Regions from separate parts of the Allobosea sp. TBD101 genome, predicted to be linked through region 1. Evidence: riboswitches for the same ligand, from Rfam matches in the RefSeq annotation. Region 1 holds a riboswitch; each other region holds the start of a gene.
What was found. Region 1 has a riboswitch for thiamine pyrophosphate ahead of thiO (glycine oxidase ThiO). Riboswitches for the same ligand answer to the same signal wherever they lie in the genome.

Region 1 (5,187 bases):
CCTGGCTCGGGCAGGAACTGCTCTCGACCTTCGGACAGGATCTCGGCGAGGTTGCGCTGATCCCGCGCACCGGCGGCATCTTCCAGATCCATTATGACGGCGAATTGATCTGGGACCGCAAGGCCGATGGCGGCTTCCCGGATTCCAAGGTGCTGAAGCAGCGCGTGCGCGACCGGCTCGACCCCGAGCGCAGCCTCGGCCATGTCGACGGACACACGATGTCGGCCGAGGCGGAGAGCTGAGAGCGCTCTCCACAGTCGCAATACTTCGCGGTCATCCCGGACAAGCGGCGAAGCCGCGCCGATCCGGGATCCATGCCTGAACCCATTCCGGAAGCGCTCCGGAATGGATCCCGGGTCTCCGCTTCGCTACGCCCGGGATGACAGTGTTCAGGCGGTTGCCGCGTGCTTCCGCGTCGCGGCGATCCAGGCCTTCAGCCGGCCTTCGGGATCGGCGTTCAGGGTGATGTCGGTCACCGCCGCGACGATATCGGCGCCGGCCTCGAAGACGCCCGGCGCCCGCTCCAGCGAGACGCCGCCGATGCCGACCAGCGGCAGGTCGCCGATGCGGCGTTTCCATTCGCCCAGCCGCTCGAGCCCCTGCGGGCCGAAGCGCATCTGCTTCAGGATCGTCGGATAAACCGGGCCGAGCGCGACATAGTCGGGCTTCGCAGTCAGTGCGCGCTCCAGCTCGGGCTCGTCATGGCTGCTGATGCCGAGCTTCAGGCCGGCCTTGCGGATCGCGCCGAGATCGGCGTCGTCGAGATCCTCCTGGCCGAGGTGCAGCCAGTCGCAACCCTCGGCGATGGCGAGCTTCCAGTAGTCGTTGACGACGAGCACGCAGCCAGCCGCGGCGCAGAGCGTCTTCGCCCGCGCGATCTCACGCGCGACCTCGGTCTCGGGGCGGTCCTTGACGCGCAATTGCACCAGCTTGACGCCAAGCGGCAGCATCCGCTCCAGCCAGTCGGCGCTGTCGAAGATGGGGTAGAACGGGTCGAGCTTCATGCGGGAGCAATCTTTCAGGCGAGGAAGGCTTTGCCCATGACGGGCGTCGAGGGAGCGGCCATGTCGCGCGCCTCGATCGGCTGCGCGGCAAAAGCCTGGCGGCCGGCGCGGATGGCGAGCGCGAAGGCCTCCGCCATCGCGGCGGGATCGCCGGCCTTCGCGACGGCAGTGTTGAGCAGGATGCCGTCATAGCCCATCTCCATCGCCTGCGCGGCATGGGAGGGCAGGCCGATGCCGGCATCGACGACGAGCGGCACATCCGGGAAATGCTGGCGCATGCTGCGCAGGCCATAGGGGTTGTTGAGCCCCCTGCCCGATCCGATCGGCGCGCCCCAGGGCATCAGCACCTCGCAACCGGCATCGAGCAGGCGCCCGCCGATAACGAGGTCCTCGGTGGTGTAGGGAAAGACCTTGAAGCCGTCATCGGTGAGGATGCGCGCGGCCTCAACCAGCGCGATCACGTCCGGCTGCAGCGTATCATCCTCGCCGATCACCTCGAGCTTGATCCAGTCGGTGCCGAAGACCTCGCGGGCCATCTGCGCCGTGGTCACTGCCTCCTTGACGGTATGGCAGCCGGCCGTGTTCGGCAGAACCTTGACGCCGAGCTCGCGGATCAGCGCCCAGAAGGCCTGCCCAGCGCCGCCGGAGGATTCCCGGCGCAGCGAGACGGTGACGACCTCAGTGCCGGAGCGCTTCACCGCCTCGGCCAGGATCGCGGGCGACGGGTATTGCGCCGTACCCAGGAAGAGCGGGTTCTGCGGCTCGAAGCCATAGAAGGACGCCATCTCAGCCTCCCTGCATCGGCGCGACGATCTCGACGCGGTCGCCCTCGCTCAGGGCCGTTTCGGCGCGCTTGCGAGCCGGCACGAAATCGCCGTTCACAGCAGTCGCGACGATGCGGCCGCCAAAGCCCAGCTCGGCCAGCGCCTCGGCCAAGGTCTTCGCCGCGACCGTCTGGGGGGCGCCGTTAAGCAGCAATGTCATGCAGCATCTCCAGTGTTGCTTGCGGGTTCAGCACGGCCTCGGTCGCCATCCGCGCCATGGCGGGGCTGAGCAGGAAACCGTGGCGATAGAGCCCGTTGACATGGATCACCCGGCCGCGACGCGTCAGCCGCGGCAGGTTGTCGGGAAAGGCCGGGCGGGCATCGGTGCCGATCTCGACAACCTCCGCTTCGGCGAAAGCGGGATGCAGCGCGTAAGCCGCGCCGAGCAATTCCAGCATGGCGCGCGCGGAGATGCGGCGGCGCTCGCCGCTCTCGACCATCGTCGCGCCAACCATGAAGAGCCCGTCCGCACGCGGTACGATGTAGAGCGGAATGCGCGGATGCAGCAGCCGGACCGGGCGGGACAGGCGGATATCATCGCTCCGCAGCAGCAGCATCTCGCCCTTGACGCCGCGCAGGTCCGGCAGGTCATCGCGCGCCGCCAGCCCCCGGCAGTCGAGGACGATATCGGCATCCAGATCGGCGGGCTCGGCGGCACTGTTGAATTGAATGACGGTGCCGTTCGCGAGCAGCCTCTCGGCAAGCGCAGCGATCGCGAGACGGGGATCGAGATGGCACTCCCCGCCAAAGAACAATCCTCGCGAAAAGCGTCTGGCGAGATCGGGCTCCAGCCCGGAAATGGCCTCGCCGTCGACCTCCTCGAAATGGCTGGTGCGCTGGCCGAACCGGCGCAGTTCCGAGCGATCCCGGCTCGGTGCTACGACGAGCGTGCCATGGCGGGTGACGCCACCGGCATGATGCTCCCACCAATCGGCGGCCTGCTGCCCGAGCCGGACCACCGGCTCCTCGGCGCTCTCGCCCTCACACCAGGGCGCGAGCATGCCGCCGGCATACCAGGAACAAGCCTCGGCGCCGATGCGGGGGCCGCGCTCATGGATGGTTACCCGTGCGCCGCGCGCCAGCAGTTCGGTGGCGCAGGCCAGGCCGACCACGCCGGCGCCGACCACCGCGACATTCAGGCCCGACTGAAGGCGTTGCGCCGTCATGCTCTTCCCTGCTCCCGGAAAGGCAGCGGCCTGGGGCACGATCAAGATGTCTGCCGAAGACCGTTCCCTTCGCCGGCATTACCCGGATCAGGTGCGATGGGTTGACGCGAACCACGTCTCTCAGCCTTTCGGCACCCCAACGGACGGCCTCAATCTAGTGTCTGCCGTGCATCGGGGCAAGGCGAGCTGGCGCAAGGCTCGATTGTGTACTGCGCTGGCTTGCTGCGCGCACGATCAGATCACTCCCTTCACACGGGAGTGCTCTATGGCTCTCTCGGACACATGCACAGGCTGTGCAAAGGAAGTTGCCAACGAGGCTTGTCAAACGGCTCCGCAATCGGGCATAGAGCCTCTCGCCGGAGACGTGGCCGAGAGGCTGAAGGCACTCGTTTGCTAAATGAGCATACCCCACAAGGGTATCGAGGGTTCGAATCCCTCCGTCTCCGCCACTTCCCCTTCGATTTCCCAATCACGTGGATTGGACACGAAAGCAATCTCGCAGAAGAATCGAGAGTGCGTTTGCGCAGCGCCTCGCGAATCTCCGGCCTTCAGGCCGCGGCATGAACCGCTCCTATCCAACGAATGCGTTAGCCTGGCATCTCAAGCTGGGGGTACCGAGCCCTGAAGGCCGCAGAAGACCACGACCTCGCCCTTCTTGACGGAAATGCCACAGTTGGTGAGCGTGAAAATACCGATGCCGTTTCGAGGCGTCTTGCTGCGCTTTCAGGCCGCCGCCCTGTTCTGAAGAACCCTGACCAACCCGCTCAGGCCGGAGCAGATGGCCCAGTAGGCGGCGCCGGCCAAGAGAAGCATCGGGACCAGCGTGCCGTCGCGCTCGCCGATGCTCACCGTGTTGCGGAAGAAATCGCCGAGCGAGATGACGTAGACCAGCGACGTATCCTGGAAAATCACGATGCATTGCGTCAGCATGATCGGCAGCATGGCGCGGAAGGCCTGCGGCAGGATGACGAGGCGCATCGTCTGATAACGGGTCATGCCGAGGGCGGCAGCGGCTTCGAACTGCCCCTTGGACAGGCCGAGAATGCCGGCGCGGATGATCTCCGCGAAGAAGGCCGTTTCGAGCAGGACGAAGGCGACCATGGCCGAGACGAGCCGGATGTCGATGCTTGGGGAAAGGCCGAAGACCGTTCTCAGGACCTGCGGCACGATCAGGAAGAACCAGAGCAGCAGCATCACTAGCGGCACCGCCCTGAAGAGCGCGACATAGCATTTGGCGAAGAGCTGCAGCGGCCTTCGGCCGGAAACGGCGCAGATCGCCAGAACGGTACCGCCGACGATCCCCCCGGCGATCGCGACCAGGGTGACCTGCAGCGTGACTGCGACGCCGGCCCCGATCACGTTCCTGGCGGCGACGATGCTGTCCCAGTCGAGAGCGAACATGTCAGGCTCCCATCATGCCCGGGAGCCGGGAGCGCCGCTGAATCCACTCCATCAGGCGCAGGATGACGACGTTCAGCCCGATATAGGCGAGCGTCACCACGATGAAGGATTCATAGGGCTGCGCCGTGAAATCGACGAGCTGCCGGGCCTGGCCGCTGAGCTCGAGCAGCCCGATGGTCGACGCCACCGCGGAGTTCTTCGAAATGATCAGGAACTCGGAGGTCAAGGGCGGCAGGATGCGCCGGAAGCATTGCGGCAACAGGACGAGACGGAAGGTCTGCAGCCGCGTGAGGCCGAGTGCCTGCGCGGCCTGGACCTGGCCGTCGGGCAAAGCGGCGATTCCGGCGCGGACCTGCTCGCAGATGCGGGCGCCGGTGAAGAAACCGAGCGCCAGCACGGAGACGACGAAGACCTGGGTGCTCGGCGTGATGCTCTTGATCCAGTCGCCGACGGCCGTCGGCAGCACTTCCGGAACGACGAAGAACCAGATGAAGAACTGCACGATCAGCGGCACATTGCGGAAGAGCGAGACATAGGTCGCTCCGACGGCGTCGCAGAGGCGGCTCGGCCAGGCGCGCAGGATGCCGAAGCCGGTGCCGATGACGAGGGCGAGCAGCCATGCCGAAAGCGTCAACGCCGCGGTCAGCAGCAGTCCATGCAGGATCCAGCCGAGATAGGTCGCGGCCTCGCCGGTCGCCACCGGCTGCAACAGGACGCCCCAGTTCCAATTGTAGCCCATGATCCACCCGGCAATGACGGGGCGGGCAAGCCCGCCCCTCAGGTCAATTGAGG
Region 2 (5,187 bases), 1.1 Mb from region 1:
AGGGTTCGTCGAGCAGCAGCAGATCGGGGTTGCCGATCAGCGCGCGGGCAACCGCGACGCGGCTCTGCTGCCCCCCGGAGAGTTCGGCCGGCCGTCGCATCGCGAAATCGGCAAGGCCGACACGCTCCAGCAGGTCGAGCGCGGCATCCTTGTCGGCTGCGGTCGGGCGGCGCTTCAGCGAGACCGGCAGCAGGACGTTGTCGAGCGCGCTCAGCCAGTCGAGCAGGGTCGGCGCCTGGAAGACGAAGCCGGCGCGCGGGCTCGGACCGGTCAGCGCCTCGCCGCCGATGCGGATCGCGCCCTCGCGCGGCATCAGCAAACCGGCGGCGAGCTTGAGCAGCGTGGTCTTGCCGCAGCCGCTGCGACCGAGCAGGCAATGGATTTCGCCGCGCGGGATGGTCCAATCGACTGTATCGACCACGGCCGGGCCGCCCGCGCCGTAGCGATAGCTGGCGCGCTCGATGGTGACGAAGCCGGTCCTGGCAGGATCAGTCGACATAGGGAGCGAACCCTTCCGCCGCGGCTTCGGCCGATTGTTCGATCTCGGTGAAGGTGACGAGATCGAGCAGGCTGAAGCGCCCGTCATGATGCCAGCCGGCCTCCGGCGCGGTCATCCGGCCGAGCGGGGCGATGCGGCTGACGCCGACCTCGCCGAGCTGCCCCGAAAGCCGGAAAAGTCGCTCCGGCGCGGCGGCGATACCTACAGTCTGCAGGAAACTGCGATAGGGCGCGACGAGGGCAGGGACATCGTCGAGGCTCTCGACTGCGACCAGCTTGAGCGTTCGGTTCAGCCCGGTTGGGCTCAGGGCTTCCGGTGCCGCGACATGGACGACGCTCCAGGGATCGGAGGGTTCGCCGAGAAGCTCCGCGGCGCCGTCCATCGCGCGCGTCTCCTGCGCGCCGCGCCACGATGCGATCGAAGCCGCTTCGCCTTGCGAAAGCGCGCGGCGCGGATAGCGGGAGGCGAGGGCGGCAAGCTCCTGCGCTACGTAGCGCGCGAACTCCGAAGGACCGACCTTGCCGCCGCGCTCGACGAAGAGCATCTGCGGCGAGTAACAGCCCTGCTGTTCGTAGCGGGTGACGTCATGGGCCGCGAGCCGGGCGAGCGCCGGGGCCTTGCGGCTGTCGAGCGCCTCGCGTGCGATGACGCCGAAGCCGATCTTGTGGCCATGCGGCAGGAAGCGGGTGGTGATCGGCAGCTTCGCGCGCAGGGTCGTGAGCGTCTCGTTGCCGCCATAGGCCATGACGGTGTCAGCCGCGCGCAGGAAGACCGGCTCGGCCGCCGCTTCGCCGCCCTTCCACCAGGTGATGGCAAGGCATTCGCCGATCTCGGGATCGATCTCGGCGAGCAGGCTTGCGAACCAGCCCGCCGTCAGCGGCTCGGCCGAAGCGAGCTTGCCGATGCTGCCGGCCTTGACCAGCAGGCCGCAGATCAGGCTCCAGAGCGAGAGCGCGGGAACATTGCCGGCCCAGACATGGAGCAGCAAGTCTGGGCCATAGGCGCGCAGATAACCGCCCTTGGGCGTCGGCTGAAAACCGTCGAGCATGCCGGGATTGGCGAAATCCTCGGCCAGGAAGCGCAGCAACTGCGGCTTGCGGAAGGTCTTGAGATAGCCGGTGAGGCCGAGCCGGACCGTCTCGCGATCATAGCCGGTGACGATCGGCAGCAGGTGTTCCGCCTTGCGCCGCAGCGGGTGCTCACGGTCGAGCAGGCGCGCGATGGCTGCGTCGATCGCGGTGATGATGCGCGCGGTCTCCATCCGCTTCAGCCGGGCGCGGGCCTTTTCGCGCACATGCGCGCAGAGCGCAGCGGCTTGCGCCTCGTCCAGCTCCGGCAGCGCGATGGTAGCGCTTTCGCCCCAGGCGCTGTGGCTGACTTCGCGCCAGCGCAAAGTCCTGGCGTTCAGGCCCGGCAGATGGCCCGCATGCTCGATCACTGGCTTCAGCCTCGTGCCGCTGCGAGGAATTCGGCGACCGCGACCGAGCAGCCCTTCGAGGCCTCGCCGTCGACGCGGCCGAGCAGCTTGAAACCGCCCGGCACGATCTCGCCGGCATCCTCGGTCAGGATCGCCGCGACGCAGTTGAAATGGGCGAGGTCGTGATGGATGATCACGCCGCGCTGGCCCTCGGGCAGGTCGGTGCCCGTCAACGGATCGACGACGCGGCTGCGGATCCAGTGCGGCCCGGATTTGACCGACGGGCAGACGGCGTTGCCGTCGTCATAGAGCTGCGAGCTCAGCTCGGTCATCCCGTACATGTTGATGCAGGACGAGCGCGGCACTCCGAAGGCGGCACTGAGTCCGTCATAGAATTCGTCGGGTCCGAGTTCGCGCGACTGGCCCTTGAAGCCGCCGGTGTCGAGGATGCGGCTGCCTTCCGGCAGGGCGAAGCGCCGGCCGCTCGCGGCGAGTGCGTCCAGCACGGGAACGAAGGAGTAGCTCGCGCCGAGCAAGGCATAGGGTTCGCCGCTCTTCTCCGCCTGCTCCAGCGCCGACAGAAGACCGCCCAGATCGAGACCCGCCGCGTTGATGAAGGTTTGCGAGTCCGGCGTGCCGCATTCGCGCTTGGCGAGCGAGAGATAGGTGGCGAGCGAGGAGTTCGGCAGCTCCGCCTCGTCGGGGAAGAGGATGCCCATGCGGATGCGCTCGCGGCCCTGCATGAAGCGCGCGCGGAAATTCACCAGCATCGAGCGCCGCCAGACGTCGAGCGTCGGGTGATAGCTGCGCCCGCGGATGCCCTGAGTTGTGCCGCTCGTCATGAAGACATGGCTGGCCTTCTCCGGCGGGCTGCAGCTCAGCGTCAGGTCCTTGAAGGCGGTGATCGGCACGGCCGGAATATCGCGCCAGCGCCGGACGGAGAGCGGCGTGCGGCCGCGCTGCAGGCAGAAGCGCTTATAGGGCTCGTTGTTGCGGAACTGATAGGCGAAGACCTTCAGCGCCATCGCCTCGAACTCGGCTTCCGATGCATCGGGAAGCGCGATGAACGCCAGGAGCGCCGCGATGATCTCGGCTTGCGTCACTTGAAAGCCCACTCCGTTCCGGCGCCGACGGACAAGCCGGAAGCGTCGTTCGCAACAGGATCATCTGCGCAAGCTGGAATCAGGGCCTTGGGTGGCCGCATGTCCCGCATCCCTACGCCGGTATGATCCGGATCAGGTTCGGAGGGTCACCGCGTTGCTCGGGCTCGAAAGCCCGGCCGGCGGAATCTCAGCCTCCTAGCGAGGCCCCCCTGGGAACGGATGCAGATGACGAGCGGCAGTGCCTGCTGTCAAGCGATAACGGAGCGGGGCGGGTATCCCCGTGAACGGGGCGTCAGCCGGCGATGTCCTTGGCCATGCGCAGGAGATACTGGCCGTAATCGCCCTTGGCGAGTTTTTCGCCGAGTAAGGTGAGCTGCGCTGCGGAGATCCAGCCCTGTCGCGCCGCGATCTCCTCCGGGCAGGCGATGCGCAGGCCCTGGCGGCTTTCGAGCGTGCGGACGAACTCGCCCGCTTCCAGGAGGCTGTCGGGCGTGCCGGTATCGAGCCAGGCGAAGCCGCGGCCCATCGATTCAACCGAGAGCGCGCCGCGTTCGAGATAGATGCGATTGACGTCGGTGATCTCGAGTTCGCCGCGCGGCGAGGGCTTGAGGCTCCGGGCGATCTCCACGACCTCGGCATCGTAGAAATACAAGCCCGTGACGGCCCAGTTCGACTTCGGGACCTTCGGTTTCTCCTCGATCGAGATCGCCTTGCCGGCCTTGTCGAATTCGACGACGCCATAACGCTCGGGGTCGCGGACATGATAGGCGAAGACGGTCGCGCCACTGCTGCGGGCCGTCGCCCGGGCCATCATCCCCGGCAGGCTGTGGCCGTAATAGAGGTTGTCGCCGAGGATCAGCGCGGAGGATTCGCCGGCAACGAACCCGGCGCCGATCTGATAGGCCTGCGCCAGCCCGCCCGGATGCGGCTGCTCGGCATAGGTCAGGCTCATGCCCCAGTCCGAGCCGTCGCCGAGCAGGCGCCTGAAGTTCGGCAGGTCGTGGGGTGTCGAGATGATCAGCACCTCGCGGATGCCGGCGAGCATCAGCGTCGAGAGCGGGTAGTAGATCATCGGCTTGTCGTAGACAGGCAGGAGCTGCTTCGACATCGCCAGCGTCATCGGGTGCAGGCGCGTGCCGGAACCGCCGGCCAGGATGATGCCCTTCATCGTTACCTCTGATCCTTGGCCTGATCTTTGAGAAGCCGCGCGACGCAAGGCCGGAGCGAGCTTTGCCATTCGGGCAACCGCACGTCATGGGCAAGCGCAAGCTTGCCGCAATCGAGCCGGGAATTGGCGGGCCGGCGCGCTGGCGTCGGATAATCCGTCGTCGCGATGCGCTTGATCCGGACCGGCTTGCCGCCCTGCCGCTCGCGCTCGGCGAAGATCGCTTCGGCGACATCGGCCCAGACGGCCTCGCCCGCCGCGCTCATATGGAACACGCCGCGTAAGCCGGCCTCGTCTGTCCGCTGGGTCAGGTTGCGCGCGACGGTGAAGATCGCATCGGCGATGTCGAGCGCGCTGGTCGGGCATCCCGCCTGATCGGCGACGACGCCGACCTCGTCGCGCGTCTCGGCGAGGCGCAGCATCGTCTTGACGAAGTTCTTGCCGAAGGGGCTGTAGATCCAGGCCGTGCGCAGGATCGCATGGTTCCCGGTGGCCGCCGCGACCGTCTGCTCGCCGGCGAGCTTGCTCGCGCCATAGGCCGATATCGGGCCGGTCGGGTCGTCTTCGCGATAGGGCCGGTCGAGCGCGCCGTCGAAGACATAGTCGGTCGAAAGCTGGATCATGGGAATGCCCAGTGCCGCCGCGGCGCGTGCCGCTTCGCCGGCGGCCTCGCCATTGACGCGCATGGCGAGTTCCGGCTCGCTTTCGGCCTGATCCACGGCCGTATAGGCGGCGGTGTTGACGATGACGTCGGGCCTGGCTGAGCGGAGGGCCGGCGCGACCGTCTTCGGGATAGCGAGGTCGATATCCGGGCGGCGCAGCGCGATGACCTCGACGCCAACAGGCACGCGCTCCAGCATGGCGCAGACGACTTGGCCGGTCCAACCGGTGACGGCGATGCGGAGTGTCATCAGTCGAAATAACGCAGCATCTCGGCGAAACGCGGGTGCTTGCGGTCCTTGTCGGAGAGGGTGAGTTCGGAGAGCGGCAGGCGCCAGTCGAT
Region 3 (5,187 bases), 1.8 Mb from region 1:
GGCCTCGGTGCCGGCGTCATCGGCGGCATCATGGCCGCGCAGGGTGCGCAGCGCTTCGAGGATATCCGCAGCCGCCGCGAGGAACGGCGCGAGGGTGACGTCACCATCATCCGCGAGCCCGGCCGCACCATCATCCGCGACGATGACGGCCGCGCCATCATCCGCCGCGACGAGGACCAGCGCTTCCGCGATCTCGGCTGGCAGGGTCGTTCCGAGCGCCGCGGCGACGAGAACCGCACGATCTTCGAGCGGCCGGACGGCACGCGCATCGTCACCGTCACGGACGAGGAGGGCCGGCTGATCCGCCGCACCCGCATCGACCGCGACAACCGCGAGGTGATCATCATCGACAACACGCTGCGCGACCGTCCGGGCCGCTTCGCCGACGATGTCGTGGTGCTGCCGCCGCCGCCGCTGCCGATGCCGCGCGAGCGCTATATCGTCGATGCGGACCGGGCCGACGAGGATCTGATCTACGAGACGATCATCGCCCCGCCGATCGGCGCGATCCCGCGCCGCTACACGCTGGACGAGGTCCGTTATTCGCCGGACCTGCGTGCTCGCATGCGCAGCGTCGATATCGACACGATCAACTTCGATACCGGTTCCTGGCAGGTCGGGCAGGATCAGGCGCGGCGCTTGTCGGTGATCGCGGATTCGGTGAAGCGCGCCCTGCAGCGCTCACCCAACGAGGTCTTCCTCGTCGAGGGCCACACCGACGCCGTCGGCGCCGATGTCGACAATCTCTCGCTCTCCGATCGCCGCGCGCAGTCGGTTGCGGAGATCCTGACGCGCGACTTCCAGATCCCGCCGGAAAACCTGACGACCCAGGGCTATGGCGAGCAATATCTGAAGGTGAACACGCAGGATGCTTCGCGCGAGAACCGGCGCGTCACGCTCCGGCGCATCACGCCGCTGCTCAGCGGCCAGAACCAGTAACGACCGGGCGGGGGTGCTCTCGAAGCAGCCCCGTTCTTTATCAGGCGCAGGGAACCCCCGTTCCCTGCGCCTGTTTTGTTTCCGGAGGATAGCCGAGGGGAGATGCCGCCATGAGAAAGCTTGTCCAGGTCATCGCTGCGGCGCTTGTTGCCGGCATGCCCATTGCAGTTTCGGCGCAGGTCCAGACCGCGCCTCCCCCGGCAAGGCAGCGCGCTCCCGGCGTGCCGCTGGTGCCGCGCTCGGGCGAGGTGGCGCGCCCGCCGATGCCCAACAGCGCGGCGCCACGGGACGAGAAGCGTGGAACTCGCGGGGACAAGGCGCAGATTCGGTCCGAGCGTGATCCGCCGATGCCGAAGCCCGTGCCCTCGATCATCGCACCTTGAGCGGCCGGGTTGAGGATTTGGTAGGGTTGCCCGACTAGGGTGCGGCCATGAGCGACGCCGTTTCCCTCGCCAGCAGCATCGTCACGATGCAGGCCGCCTCGACGCAGCAGGCGCTGTCGGCCGAAATGCTCAAGCAGAATGCGCAGGCCGAGCAGAGCCTCGTCGCCATGCTACAGCAGAGCGTCGAGCAGACGCAGGCGATGCTGCCAGCCGGGCAGGGCACGCTGGTCGACCGGACCGCCTGAGCCATTCCTTCTCCTCTACAACCTGTTTGAAAATGGGCAGCCCTCATCCTGAGGAGCCGCGTCAGCGGCGTCTCGAAGGATGCTTCAGGAGGCTCCCGAACGATCTGGACCATCCTTCGGGACGCGCCTGCGGCGCTCCTCAGGATGAGGGCTGCGGGATACTCCACCAGTTGGTCTGGGAGGTATGCTTGCAGCCCGTTGCCAAGCGGCGGCGCTACGCCTAACCTCGCCAGTGTTCCGAGGGGTGCCCGCAAGGGCTGAGACGGCTTTCGAAGCTGAACCCATCGAACCTGATCCGGGTCATACCGGCGGAGGGACTGGAACGCGGTGCAGCCTTGGCCTGCACCCGCATCACAGCGCTTGAACCGCTTCGACGCCGGATCTCCTGACCTGTACCAAGGAGGAGATCCCCCTATGAATGCCCACACCAAACCCCAGAAGAACAGCGTCAAGACCGCTCCCCAGAGCGTCACGACCGGGCCGATCATCGGCTCGCGCAAGATCTATGTCGCCGCGCCCGAGCATCCCGAGATGCGCGTGCCCTTCCGCGAGGTCGTGCTGACGACCGATGCCGAGCCGCCGGTGCGCCTCTACGACCCCTCCGGCCCCTTCACCGAGACCGACGCGAAGATCGATCTCAATGCCGGCCTCGTCCAGCCGCGTCGCGCCTGGCTCGACGCACGCGGCTTCGAGCAAGTCCCCGGCCGTGCTGTCACCGCCGCCGATAACGGCCACATCTCCGCCGAGCAGCTCGTGCCGGCCTGCCCGGCTGAGCGCCCGATCCTGCAGGCGAAGCCTGGCCAGATGACGACGCAGTACGAATTCGCCAAGGCCGGCATCGTCACCCCCGAGATGATCTATGTCGCCCATCGCGAGAATCTCGGCCGCGCCGCCATGCTGGAGGGCGCGCGGGAGCGCCATGCCGATGGCGAGAGCTTCGGCGCCAACGTGCCGGAATTCGTCACGCCGGAATTCGTCCGCGAGGAGATCGCGCGCGGCCGCGCCATCATCCCCGCGAACATCAACCACCCCGAGCTGGAGCCGATGGCGATCGGCCGCAATTTCCTGGTCAAGATCAACGCCAATATCGGCAATTCGGCCGTCACCTCCGGCGCGGCCGAGGAGGTCGAGAAGCTGGTCTGGGCGATCCGCTGGGGTGCCGACACGGTGATGGACCTCTCCACCGGCCGCAACATCCACAATATCCGCTCCTGGATCCTGCGGAATTCACCCGTGCCGATCGGCACGGTTCCGATCTATCAGGCGCTGGAAAAGGTCGGCGGCGATCCGATCAAGCTCGACTGGGAGGTGTTCAAGGACACGCTGATCGAGCAGGCCGAGCAGGGCGTCGACTATTTCACCATCCATGCCGGCGTCCGGCTGCCTTACGTCCCCCTCACTGCATCGCGGGTCACCGGCATCGTCTCGCGCGGGGGCTCGATCATGGCGCGCTGGTGCCTGGCGCATCATCGCGAGAGCTTCCTCTACGAGCGTTTCGACGAGATCTGCGAGATCATGCGCCGCTACGACGTCTCGTTCTCGCTGGGCGACGGCCTGCGTCCGGGCTCGATCGCCGACGCCAATGACCGCGCCCAGTTCGCCGAACTGGAGACGCTGGGGGAACTCACCAACATCGCATGGCAGAAAGGCTGCCAGGTGATGATTGAGGGCCCCGGCCATGTGCCGATGCACAAGATCAAGGAGAACATGGACAAGCAGCTGCGCGAATGCGGCGAGGCGCCCTTCTACACGCTCGGACCGCTGACGACCGACATCGCGCCGGGCTACGATCACATCACCTCCGGCATCGGCGCGGCGATGATCGGCTGGTATGGCTGCGCCATGCTCTGCTACGTCACGCCGAAGGAGCATCTGGGTCTGCCCAATCGCGACGACGTCAAGACCGGCGTCATCACCTACCGCATCGCGGCGCACGCCGCCGATCTTGCCAAGGGCCATCCGGCCGCGAAGATTCGTGACGATGCGCTCTCGCGCGCCCGTTTCGATTTCCGCTGGGAGGATCAGTTCAACCTGGCGCTCGACCCCGACACGGCGCGGGAGTTCCATGACGAGACGCTGCCGAAGGACGCCCACAAGGTCGCGCATTTCTGCTCGATGTGCGGGCCGAAATTCTGCTCGATGAAGATCACGCAGGATCTGCGCGCCGAGGTGCTGGCGATGAGCGACAACGAGCGGGCGAGCCTTGAAGCCATGGCCGCGGAAGGTATGGCGGCGAAGTCGAAGGAATTCCTCGACAAGGGCGGGAGTATCTATCTACCTGCTGCTGAATGAGCGGTTTCAGCGAAAAGCTCGACGCAGCCAGCGTCGCATCGATCCTCGCGCGGGTGGCCAGGCGCCGCCCGCGCGTCCACTGCCTGACCAATACAGTGGCGCAGAACGTTACCGCCAACATGCTGCTGGCCGTCGGGGCCGTGCCTTCGATGGCAAGCCATCTCGACGAGGTCGAGGCCGTTGCGGCCGGGGCGGGCGCGATCCTGATCAATCTCGGCACGCTCAGCCTCGAAGGCGAGCGCGCCATTCCCAAGCTGGTCGGCGTCGCGCGGGAGCGCCGCATTCCGCTGGTGCTCGACCCGGTCTTCGTCGAGCTCTCGCCCTTGCGGCTGCGGCTGGTCGGCGACGTGCTGGCGCTGTTCGATGTGCTGGTGCGTGGCAATGCCACGGAAATGGCGGTGCTGGAGCCGCTTTTCGCGCTGCGCCGGGATATCGTGCGCGTCACCACCGGTGCGGTCGACCGCATCGAGACGGAGGATCGGGCTCTGTCGGTCGCGCATGGTCATGAGTTGATGAGCAAGGTGACCGGGCTCGGCTGTGCTTCGAGTGCGCTGGTCGCGGCCTGCCGGGCGGTGGAGCCCGACTCGGTGATCGCGGCCGCGGCGGCGCTGACCGCCTATGGTATTGCCGGCGAGATCGCGGCCGAGCGCGCTGCCGGCCCCGGCAGCTTCGCGGTCGCGCTGATCGACGCGCTCGCGACGCTGGACCCGCAGACGCTGCAAGCCCGCATGGCGGGCGCGCGAAACCACGGGGACAGGACCTAGGGGGGATTCAGCGCCGGCCGCAGGCGCGTTAGGGTTGCATGGCTGATTCGCCCGGCTGGCGGCGGCTGCGCCGGGGGGCGATCGACAACATGACGTATAACGAAGTCTGCGGGCAATCGTCCCGGCTGGTCCGGCTCGGCGTGCTGCTGGTGCTCGGCCTCGCCGCCGGCGTTTTCGGAACCTGTGAGAAAGCCGCCGCCGCCGAAAACGGCACGGGCTTCTATCTGCTCGGCGGGCGCGGCGCGATGGCGGGTTACCTGCCGCCTCCCGGGGTCTATTTCGAGAGCGACACCTACAGCTACGATGCGAAGCTCGACGCCCGGAAGTCGCTGCCGGCGGGCGGACGTTTCGTCGCGGATGTGCGCAGCCAGGCCAGGGCGGATTTCCTGAGCGGCACATGGGTGACGCCCTGGGAGATCGCCGGCGGCAATGTCGCGCTCGGTGCCACCCTGCCCGTCGGCCGTGTCCGGGTCGGGGTCGGCACTGAGTACGATTCGCCGCGCACGAACCGCATCATCGGCACCAGCCTGCGCGACAGCGCGGTGGTCGTCGGCGATCCCGTGT

Region 2: linked by a shared signal. The riboswitch ahead of AC6RIC_RS23195 (LuxE/PaaK family acyltransferase) and the one ahead of thiO (glycine oxidase ThiO) in region 1 are both predicted to bind thiamine pyrophosphate.
Region 3: linked by a shared signal. The riboswitch ahead of thiC (phosphomethylpyrimidine synthase ThiC) and the one ahead of thiO (glycine oxidase ThiO) in region 1 are both predicted to bind thiamine pyrophosphate.

What each region holds. Positions count from the first base shown of each region.
Region 1 is NZ_CM187543.1:3,707,540-3,712,726, forward strand. Features, by position in the region: gene AC6RIC_RS18030 (Rdx family protein) at 1-242, shown strand, start outside; gene AC6RIC_RS18035 (thiamine phosphate synthase) at 390-1,004, opposite strand; gene AC6RIC_RS18040 (thiazole synthase) at 1,019-1,789, opposite strand; gene thiS (sulfur carrier protein ThiS) at 1,791-1,988, opposite strand; gene thiO (glycine oxidase ThiO) at 1,972-2,967, opposite strand; TPP riboswitch at 3,042-3,143, opposite strand; tRNA gene AC6RIC_RS18055 (tRNA-Ser) at 3,353-3,443, shown strand; gene AC6RIC_RS18060 (ABC transporter permease subunit) at 3,718-4,395, opposite strand; gene AC6RIC_RS18065 (amino acid ABC transporter permease) at 4,397-5,134, opposite strand; gene AC6RIC_RS18070 (glutamate/aspartate ABC transporter substrate-binding protein) at 5,178-5,187, opposite strand, start outside.
Region 2 is NZ_CM187543.1:4,767,863-4,773,049, reverse strand. Features, by position in the region: gene AC6RIC_RS23205 (ABC transporter ATP-binding protein) at 1-499, opposite strand, end outside; gene AC6RIC_RS23200 (acyl-CoA reductase) at 489-1,937, opposite strand; gene AC6RIC_RS23195 (LuxE/PaaK family acyltransferase) at 1,943-3,019, opposite strand; TPP riboswitch at 3,112-3,240, opposite strand; gene rfbA (glucose-1-phosphate thymidylyltransferase RfbA) at 3,312-4,187, opposite strand; gene rfbD (dTDP-4-dehydrorhamnose reductase) at 4,190-5,095, opposite strand; gene rfbC (dTDP-4-dehydrorhamnose 3,5-epimerase) at 5,095-5,187, opposite strand, start outside.
Region 3 is NZ_CM187543.1:5,530,319-5,535,505, reverse strand. Features, by position in the region: gene AC6RIC_RS00005 (polysaccharide deacetylase family protein) at 1-939, shown strand, start outside; gene AC6RIC_RS26735 (hypothetical protein) at 1,050-1,322, shown strand; gene AC6RIC_RS26730 (hypothetical protein) at 1,370-1,567, shown strand; TPP riboswitch at 1,798-1,902, shown strand; gene thiC (phosphomethylpyrimidine synthase ThiC) at 1,982-3,859, shown strand; gene AC6RIC_RS26720 (hydroxyethylthiazole kinase) at 3,856-4,623, shown strand; gene AC6RIC_RS26715 (SphA family protein) at 4,662-5,187, shown strand, end outside.